Regions from separate parts of the Janibacter sp. RAF52 genome, predicted to be linked through region 2. Evidence: riboswitches for the same ligand, from Rfam matches in the RefSeq annotation. Region 2 holds a riboswitch; the other holds the start of a gene.
What was found. Region 2 has a riboswitch for FMN ahead of pnuC (nicotinamide riboside transporter PnuC). Riboswitches for the same ligand answer to the same signal wherever they lie in the genome.
Positions count from the first base shown of each region.

Region 1 (4,658 bases), on a different contig from region 2:
GAGGACTTCACCGGTGGCGCGGCCAAGCCGGCCAACTTCCTCGACATCGGTGGTGGCGCCTCGGCCGAGGTCATGGCCAACGGCCTCGACGTCATCCTCGGCGACGAGCAGGTCAAGTCCGTCTTCGTCAACGTCTTCGGTGGCATCACCGCGTGCGACGCGGTCGCGGACGGCATCGTCGGCGCCCTGAAGACCCTCGGCGACTCGGCGAGCAAGCCGCTGGTCGTGCGCCTGGACGGCAACAACGTCGACGAGGGCCGTCGCATCCTCGCCGAGTTCAACCACCCGCTCGTGACCGTCGAGGCCACCATGGACGGCGCCGCCCGCAAGGCCGCCGAGCTGGCCGCGAAGTAAAGGACGACTGAAACAGACATGGCAATCTTCCTCACCGCTGACTCCAAGGTCATCGTCCAGGGCATGACCGGCTCGGAGGGCATGAAGCACACGACGCGCATGCTCGCCTCGGGCACCAACGTCGTGGGCGGCGTCAACCCCAAGAAGGCCGGCCAGAGCGTCGACTTCCCCGACGGCCAGTCCGTCCCCGTCTTCGGCTCCGTCGCCGACGCGATCAAGGAGACGGGCGCCGACGTGTCCGTCGTCTTCGTGCCGCCGGCCTTCGCCAAGTCCGCCGTCATCGAGGCCATCGACGCCGAGATCGGTCTCGCCGTCGTCATCACCGAGGGCATCCCCGTCAAGGACACCGCGGAGTTCTACAACTACTCCGTCGGCAAGGCCACGCGGATCATCGGCCCCAACTGCCCCGGCCTCATCAGCCCCGGCAAGTCCAATGCCGGCATCATCCCGGCCGACATCGCCGGTTCCGGCCGGATCGGTCTCGTGTCCAAGTCGGGCACGCTGACCTACCAGATGATGTACGAGCTGCGTGAGTTCGGCTTCTCCACCGGTGTCGGCATCGGCGGCGACCCGATCATCGGGACGACGCACATCGACTGCCTCGAGGCCTTCGAGGCCGACCCCGAGACCGACGCGATCGTCATGATCGGCGAGATCGGTGGCGACGCAGAGGAGCGTGCGGCGGCCTACATCAAGGAGCACGTCACCAAGCCGGTCGTCGGCTACGTCGCGGGCTTCACCGCCCCGGAGGGCAAGACCATGGGCCACGCCGGCGCCATCGTCTCCGGCTCCTCCGGTACGGCCGCGGCCAAGAAGGAGGCCCTCGAGGCCGCTGGCGTCAAGGTCGGCAAGACGCCGTCCGAGACGGCCGACCTCATGCGCGAGATCATGCAGGGCCTGTCCAAGTAGTCCCGGACATCCCACGCGTGAAGGGGGACGACGACCACGGGTCGTCGTCCCCCTTCGCCATGTCCTGACGAAGACCTGACGAAGTCGGGAGACGCCCGTGGGGTCCTCGTCATCTTGACGTCCTAGCGTGCCAAAGGCCCTGCCCAGGGGCCACCACCCCTGCACGAGGAGATCTCGCATGTCCCGGACCACGATGCTGGCCGCCGGTGCGCTCGCCGCCGCCGGCCTGCTCATGTCGACAGGTGCCCAGGCGGCGCCCGCCACGCCCGAGCCCACCCCGCAGGCCGAGGCGGCCGGCATCACCGAGCCGGGCGAGGCGGCGATGGGCTGGCGGCAGCGCGACGTCCGGACCCGCTCCCAGGTCACGGCCGCCGTGCCCGCCGGGGTCCCCGGCATCGACGTCTCCAACTGGCAGGGCCAGGTCGACTGGGCCGGTCAGTGGGGTGCCGGCAAGCGCTTCGCCTACGTCAAGGCGACGGAGGGCACGACGTACACGAGCCCCTCCTTCGGCCACCAGTACACCGGCTCCTACGCCCAGGGCTTCATCCGCGGCGCCTACCACTTCGCGCTGCCCGACAGCTCGAGCGGGACGACCCAGGCCAACCACTTCGTCGACCACGGTGGCGGCTGGAGCGCCGACGGCAAGACCCTGCCCGGCGCCCTCGACATGGAGTGGAACCCCTACGGCGCCACCTGCTACGGCAAGACGCAGACGCAGATGCGCACCTGGATCAACGACTTCCTCACCCAGTACAGGTCGCGCACGGGCCGCTACCCGGTCATCTACACGGCGACGAGCTGGTGGACGCAGTGCGTCGGCAGCGACACGACGATCCCGACGAAGTCACCGCTGTGGATCGCTCGCTACTCGTCGACGCGGGGCACCCTGCCGACCGGTTGGCCCACGCACACCTTCTGGCAGTACAGCGACACCCCGATCGACCAGAACGTGTGGAACGGCACCCTCGAGCGCCTGCGGTACTTCGCCGCGAACTGATCACCGACGGGCGGGGCGGTGCCGTGTGGCGAGACGCACGGTGCCGCCCCGCTTGCGTGCGAGTACGCTCGGTGTCGTACGAGTCAGTCGTACGCGTGCTCCGGGGTCGGTGTAATTCCGAGCCGGCGGTGACAGTCCGCGAGCCCGTCCTCTCGAGGCCGGGTTGAGCTGGTGGAACTCCAGCACCGACGGTGAAAGTCCGGATGGGAGGCAGCACGCGGCGGCGCGGTCGTGCCGCGCGTGGTGACTCATCGCGGCCGACGTCACCGGGTCTCCCGGTGCTTCGCGCACGCCGTCACGCCCTTGGCGTGCCTCCCTGCACCCCGTGGTCCGCGTCGGACCACGGAGAGGCAGATGCAGGGACCGATGACCACCGAGCAGGCGATGGCGCGTGCCGTCGACCTGGCGGCCCGCGGTCTGGGACACACGGCCCCCAACCCCGTCGTCGGGTGCGTCGTGCTCGACGCCGGCGGCGCACCGGTCGGCGAAGGGTGGCACGCCCGGGCCGGCGGCCCCCACGCCGAGGTCGTCGCGCTGGCCGCCGCGGGAGAGGCCGCGCGCGGGGGCACGGCGGTCGTCACCCTCGAGCCCTGCCGCCACACCGGCCGGACCGGCCCGTGCACCGCAGCCCTGCTCGACGCCGGCATCGCCCGGGTGGTCGTCGCGGCGCCGGACCCCACCGCAGCTGCTGGTGGGGGAGCGGACCTGCTGCGGGACCACGGGATCGAGGTCGTCGAAGGTGTCGGGCGAGAGGCCGCCACCCACGTCAACCGGGCCTGGCTGCACGCCGTGAGGACCGGACGTCCGTACGTCACGTGGAAACTCGCGAGCACCCTCGACGGGCGCACCGCCGCCACCGACGGGACGAGTCGCTGGATCACCGGGCCCACGGCCCGCGAGGCGGTGCACCGGCTGCGCGCGGAGCGTGACGCGGTCCTCGTGGGGGCCGGCACCCTGCGTGCCGACGACCCGCACCTGGCCGTGCGCGGGGTCGAGGGCGCGACCCAGCCGCTGCGGGTCGTCGCCGACACCCGCGCCGAGATCGAGCCGACCGCCCGTGTCCTCGACGACGCGGCCCCGACCCTCGTCGCGGTCGCCGAGGGAGCCGACACGGCGCGACTGACCGACGCGGGGGTCGACGTGCTCGCTCTACCCGTGGGGGAGCGCGGCATCGACCCCGCGGCGCTCCTCGGCGGGCTCCACGCGCGGGGCGTGCGCTCCGTGCTGCTCGAGGGCGGCGCCCGTCTCGCGGCCTCCTTCGTCGCGGCCGACCTCGTCGACGAGGTCGTCGCCCACTTCGCGCCGGCACTGCTCGGGGCCGGCGCGCCGGTCCTCGGGGACGCCGGCATCACCACCATGACCGAGGCGCTGCGCCTCACCACCACCGACGTCACGCGGCTCGGCGACGACATCGCCGTCACGGCCGCCGTGAGGAGGGAGCACTGATGTTCACCGGGATCGTCGAAGAGCTCGGGGAGGTGGTCGCCATCGCGCCGGGGGAGGAGTCCAGCCGGATCACGGTGCGCGGCGCCGTCACCACCACCGAGGCCGCCCACGGGGCGTCGATCGCCGTCAACGGCGCGTGCCTCACCGTCACCGACCACGAGCCGCAGGGGGGAGAGGTCACCTTCGACGTCATGGCGGAGAGCCTGCGGCGCTCCGCCCTGGGCGATCTGGTCGTCGGCGACGCGGTCAACCTCGAGCGCGCCATGGTCCTCGGGGCCCGTCTGGACGGGCACCTCGTGCAGGGGCACGTCGACGGCACGGCGACGATCCTCGAGCGGCGGCCGGGCGATGCCTGGGAGGAGGTGCGCCTCTCCCTCGCGCCGGAGCTGGCTCCCTTCGTCGTGGACAAGGGCTCGATCTGCCTCGACGGGGTGAGCCTGACCCTGACCCGGGTCGGCGACGACCACGTCGAGGTCGCCCTCATCCCCACGACGCTGCAGCTGACCACCCTGGGGCGCAAGGGCGTCGGTGACCGGGTCAACGTCGAGGTCGACGTCCTCGGCAAGTACGTGCAGCGCCTGCTCACCCTCGACACCCAGGACCCGCGATGACCCACGACGAGACCCTGCTCGACCCGATCGAGAGCGCGATCGAGGCGATCGCCGACGGTCGGCCCGTGCTCGTCGTCGACGACGCCGACCGGGAAAACGAGGGCGACATCATCTTCGCCGCCGACGCGGCCACCGACGAGCTCATGGGCCTGACGGTGCACCTGGGCAGCGGGGTCATCTGCGTGGCGATGACCGGCGGTGACCTCGACCGGCTCGCGCTGCCCCCGATGACGGCCATCAACGAGGACGCCAAGGGCACCGCCTACTCCGTCTCGGTCGACGCCCGCGAGGGAGTGACGACGGGCATCAGCGCCGCCGACCGCGCGCTGACCGCCCGCCTG
Region 1 covers NZ_JBFRDY010000008.1:26,199-30,856, forward strand. Annotated here, with positions in the region: gene sucC (ADP-forming succinate--CoA ligase subunit beta) at 1-354, shown strand, start outside; gene sucD (succinate--CoA ligase subunit alpha) at 373-1,263, shown strand; gene AB4Y78_RS11500 (lysozyme) at 1,442-2,260, shown strand; FMN riboswitch at 2,352-2,481, shown strand; gene ribD (bifunctional diaminohydroxyphosphoribosylaminopyrimidine deaminase/5-amino-6-(5-phosphoribosylamino)uracil reductase RibD) at 2,627-3,706, shown strand; gene AB4Y78_RS11510 (riboflavin synthase) at 3,706-4,317, shown strand; gene AB4Y78_RS11515 (bifunctional 3,4-dihydroxy-2-butanone-4-phosphate synthase/GTP cyclohydrolase II) at 4,314-4,658, shown strand, end outside.
Region 1: linked by a shared signal. The riboswitch ahead of ribD (bifunctional diaminohydroxyphosphoribosylaminopyrimidine deaminase/5-amino-6-(5-phosphoribosylamino)uracil reductase RibD) and the one ahead of pnuC (nicotinamide riboside transporter PnuC) in region 2 are both predicted to bind FMN.

Region 2 (4,658 bases):
GGTCGGCACCGACGAGCCCGAGACTTACGACCGGGTGCTCGTCGACGCCCCGTGCACCGGCCTGGGGGCGCTGCGCCGCCGGCCCGAGGCCAGGTGGCGCCGTCAGCCCGGTGACCTCGCCGGGCTGGGTCCGCTCCAGCGGGACCTCCTGCGTGCCGGCATCGAGGCGACCCGTCCCGGCGGCGTCATCGCCTACGCGACGTGCAGCCCGCACCTGTCGGAGACGACCTTCGTCGTCCGCGACGTGCTCAAGAAGCGCGACGACGTCGAGGTGCTCGACGCCCGGGAGCTGCTCGCCGGCACGGCGCGTGCCGAGCTGACCGGCCTCGGCGACGGCCCGCACGCGCAGCTGTGGCCGCACGTGCACGGCACCGACGGCATGTTCCTCGCGATGCTGCGCAAGCGGGCCTGACGTGCGCGTCCTCGTCACCGGTCTCCACGTCACCGACGTCCGGCGGGCCCACGCCTTCTACACGCAGGTGCTCGGGCTGCGCGAGGTCCTCGTCGTGCCCGCGCACGACCTGTGCATCCTCGGCCCGAGCAGCGGGTGGGAGATGGGTGCGCAGATCAACCTCGAGCCGATCGAGGACGACGCGACCCGGGCCTGGTCCGAGCACCAGCTGCGCGCCGGGCTCGCCGCGCTCATGCTCGCCGTCGACGACGTCGAGCGCGAGTACCACCGGCTGCGTGACCGTGGCGACGTCGTCGTCCGCGAAGAGCTGACCCAGGACGTCATCGGACTGCACTTCCAGATCGAGGACGGCGTCGGCAACATCCTGTCCATCCACCAGGCCTGACCCACCACCACGAGGACCCCCGTGCAGATCTCCCCGAGCATCCTGTCCGCAGACTTCGCCAACCTCGAGTCCGAGCTGGGCGCGATCGGCAACGCCGACTGGGCGCACGTCGACGTCATGGACGCCCACTTCGTCCCCAACCTCACCCTCGGCCTGCCGATCGTCGAGTCGCTGCTCAAGGTGAGCCCGATCCCGATCGACTGCCACCTGATGATCGAGGACCCCGACCGGTGGGCCCCGCCGTACGCCGAGGCCGGTGCCCAGAGCGTCACCTTCCACATCGAGGCCGCCGCGGACCCGGTGACGCTCGCCCGCGACATCCGGGCCCAGGGGGCGCGTGCGTCGATGGCGATCAAGCCGGGGACCCCCTTCGCGCCCTACGAGGAACTGCTGCCCGAGCTCGACATGGTGCTCGTCATGACCGTCGAGCCGGGTTTCGGCGGGCAGTCCTTCATGGCCGACCAGATGCCCAAGGTCGCGCAGGTGCGTGAGGCCGTGCGCAGGCACGGCGGCGACATCTGGGTGCAGGTCGACGGGGGCGTCTCGGCGAAGACCATCGAGCAGTGCGCCGAGGCGGGTGCCGACGTCTTCGTCGCGGGGTCCGCCGTCTACGGCGCCGAGTCGGCCGCCGCCGCCGTCGACGAGCTGCGCGAGCTCGCCCGGGGGCACCAGCACTGACCTGGTGTCCGGCCCGCAACCGTCACTCGGGTGGTGGAGCGGACGGCGGTGGACGGGCAGGGCTCTGCGCAGTTGGGAGCGTCGGTGCCACCTAGTCCCCCCGCGCCTCCGAAGCCCTGCGGCGCGAGATAGCCAGCGGCCGCGCTCGACGAAGAGCTCGTCGCTATACGGCGTGGATCTCGACGCAGATGCCCGTGGCCACGTCGAGCGCGACGTCGTGAGCCTGCGGGTACCCGCGCCCCGGGACGAAGGAGGACCCCTCCTCGTCGTACACCAGCCGGTCGGCGACCTCGTTGTCGAGCAGCGCACAGCAGCTGCACCGCGTCCGCGACCACCCGCATGAGGTGCGGCCGGCAGATCCACGGCCCGACTCACGCGGCCACCGAATTGCCGAGCGGTGGGCTCCCTTCGCACAATGGTCGTGCACGTGCCACGTGACGCGGTGAAAATCCGCACCGGCGGTGAGAGCCCGCGACCCGACTGCTCCGGCAGGCGGTGAACTCCGGTCAAGAACCCCGGGGCCGACGGTGACAGTCCGGACGAGAGCGGCGCGTGCGGATCGGATCACCCATGTCCATCATCGAATGGATCTACGCGGCCGGCGTCGACATCGCCGGCTACCGGCTCTCCCTCATGGAGGTCATCGGCATCGGCTTCGGCCTGGCTTCCGCCGTCGGGGGGATGCTCCGCAAGGTGTGGGCCTGGCCCATCGGGATCGTCGGCAACGTCATCCTCTTCTTCGTCTACATCGGCATCACGATGGGAGTCGACGACAAGGCGCCCCTCTTCGGGCAGTCGGCCCGGCAGATCTTCTTCATCATCACCTCGCTCTACGGGTGGTGGCGCTGGCGGCAGGTCAAGCGCGAGCAGCACACGGGTGACGCCCACGCGATCACCCCCCGCTGGGCCAGTTGGGGCGAGCGCGCGGGGCTCGTGGTCACCATGGTGCTCGGCGTGGCCGTCGCCCAGCAGGTCTTCACGATGCTCGGTGCCGGTTGGCCCGCCCCGCGCTGGTACCACGTCGCGGACGCCTGGATCTTCATGGGCTCCCTGCTCGCGACCTACGCCATGGCGCGCGGCTGGAACGAGTTCTGGCTCATCTGGATCGGGGTCGACCTCGTCGGCGTGCCCCTGCTGTGGCACAGCGGCTACCTGCCGACGGCGGTGCTCTACGCCGTGTACGCCGCCTTCGTCCTCTACGGCTTCGTCGTGTGGCTGCGCGCCTCGCGCAGCGAGCGTCCGGACGCTGAACCCGCGAACTAGCTGCGGCCTGCGGCGAACTAGGCTGGTCTCCCGTGAAGACCTTCGAGACCCTCTTCGACGAACTCTCCCGCAAGGCCGCAGAGCGGCCCGCGGGCTCGGGCACCGTGGCGCAGCTCGATGCCGGGACCCATGCGATCGGCAAGAAGATCGTCGAGGAGGCCGCCGAGGTGTGGATGGCCGCCGAGTACGAGAGCAAGGAGGAGCTGGCCGAGGAGATCAGTCAGCTGCTCTACCACCTGCAGGTGCTCATGATCGACGGCGGGCTCACCGTCGACGACGTCTACACCCACCTCTGAGAGGACCGCTGTGCGCATCGCCGTGCCCAACAAGGGCTCCCTGTCCGAACCTGCCGTCGAGATGCTCCGCGAGGCGGGCTACCGGGTCCGCCGCGACAGCAAGGAGCTCATCGTCGCCGACCCGGACAACGACGTCGAGTTCTTCTACCTGCGCCCCCGCGACGTCGCGCTCTACGTCGGCAAGGGACAGGTCGACGCCGGCATCACCGGCCGCGACCTGCTGCTCGACTCCGGCTCGACCGCGACCGAGGTCATGGGTCTGGGCTTCGGTGGCTCGACCTTCCGTTTCGCCGGGCGCCCCGGCGAGGCGAGCGGAGCCGCCGACCTCGGCGGCCGTCGGGTCGCCACGTCCTATGCCGGCCTCGTGCGTGACCACCTCGCGGCGCAGGGGATCACCGCGGACGTCGTGCGCCTGGACGGCGCCGTCGAGACCGCGATCACCCTCGGGGTCGCCGATGCCATCGCCGACGTCGTCGAGACCGGGACGACCCTGCGGCAGCAGGGCCTAGAGGTCTTCGGCGAACCGATCCTGCGCAGCGAGGCCGTGCTCATCCGCCGCAGCGACGCCAGCGAGTCGGGCATCGACGTCCTCCACCGCCGCCTGACCGGAGTCGTCACCGCCCGTGAGTACGTGCTCCTCGACTACGACTGCCCGGCCGAGCTCGTCGAGCAGGCGGTGCAGCTGACGCCCGGTCTCGAGTCGCCGACGGTCAGCACCCTGCACGACGAGCGGTGGTGCGCGGTGCGCTCGATGGTCCCGCGCGCGCGGACCAACCGGATCATGGACGAGCTCTACGACCTCGGTGCCCGCGCCATCCTCGTCACCGAGATCAGCGCGTGCCGGCTGTGACCGCGCCCGACCGCGCCACCGCTGCCGCCTTCCGGCCCCGCCGTGGGCGGGTCGTCTCGGCCGTCATCGGCGTCGTGACGCTCGTCGGGGCCATCGCCCTGGCGGCGTCCCTGCCGGAGCGCTTCGGGATCATGGACCGGCTGACCTGCGCGGGCATCGGGGTCGCGGTGGCGGTCTTCATGAGTCGCTTCGCGACGATCCACGCCCGCCCGACCGCCGAGGGTCTGTACGTCCGCAACCTCGGCCCGGGGGAGCTCGTCCCCTGGGAGTCCATGACCGCGGTCCGCTTCTCGCAGGGGATGCCGTGGCCGCGCATCGACCTCGGTGACGATCTCGACGTCGCCGTCATGGCGATCCAACGCTCCGACGGGCCGCAGTCCGTCGACGAGGCTCAGCGGCTGGCCGACCTCATCGGTCGCTGACCTCGTCGGACGGGTCCGCTCCGCCCAGGACCAGGTGTGCCCGCGACGAGGTCCCGTCGGCCCCGAAGACGGCCTCCTCCTGGGCGGCCCACATGTCCCAGTGGCCCGCGAAGAGCGCACCATCCCGGGCGATGGCACGCTCCCGACGCAGCCCGGCGGGCGCGTCGAGCCACACCCGCGTCCCGGCGAAGGGGGCAGCCGCCCCCACGCTCGCGCCGCAGCCCTCGACGACGAGTCGGTCATCTACGGTCAGGGGCAGCGCCGGTCCGGGCCGGTCGGCGAGCCAGTCCCATGTCGGGACGACGGGCCCGGCGCCGCGGGAGAGTGGCTCGAGGACGTGCTCGACGAGCAG
Region 2 covers NZ_JBFRDY010000003.1:373,882-378,539, reverse strand. Annotated here, with positions in the region: gene AB4Y78_RS06335 (RsmB/NOP family class I SAM-dependent RNA methyltransferase) at 1-412, shown strand, start outside; gene AB4Y78_RS06330 (VOC family protein) at 414-797, shown strand; gene rpe (ribulose-phosphate 3-epimerase) at 819-1,475, shown strand; FMN riboswitch at 1,900-2,030, shown strand; gene pnuC (nicotinamide riboside transporter PnuC) at 2,046-2,738, shown strand; gene AB4Y78_RS06315 (phosphoribosyl-ATP diphosphatase) at 2,771-3,034, shown strand; gene hisG (ATP phosphoribosyltransferase) at 3,045-3,884, shown strand; gene AB4Y78_RS06305 (PH domain-containing protein) at 3,872-4,306, shown strand; gene AB4Y78_RS06300 (hypothetical protein) at 4,293-4,658, opposite strand, start outside.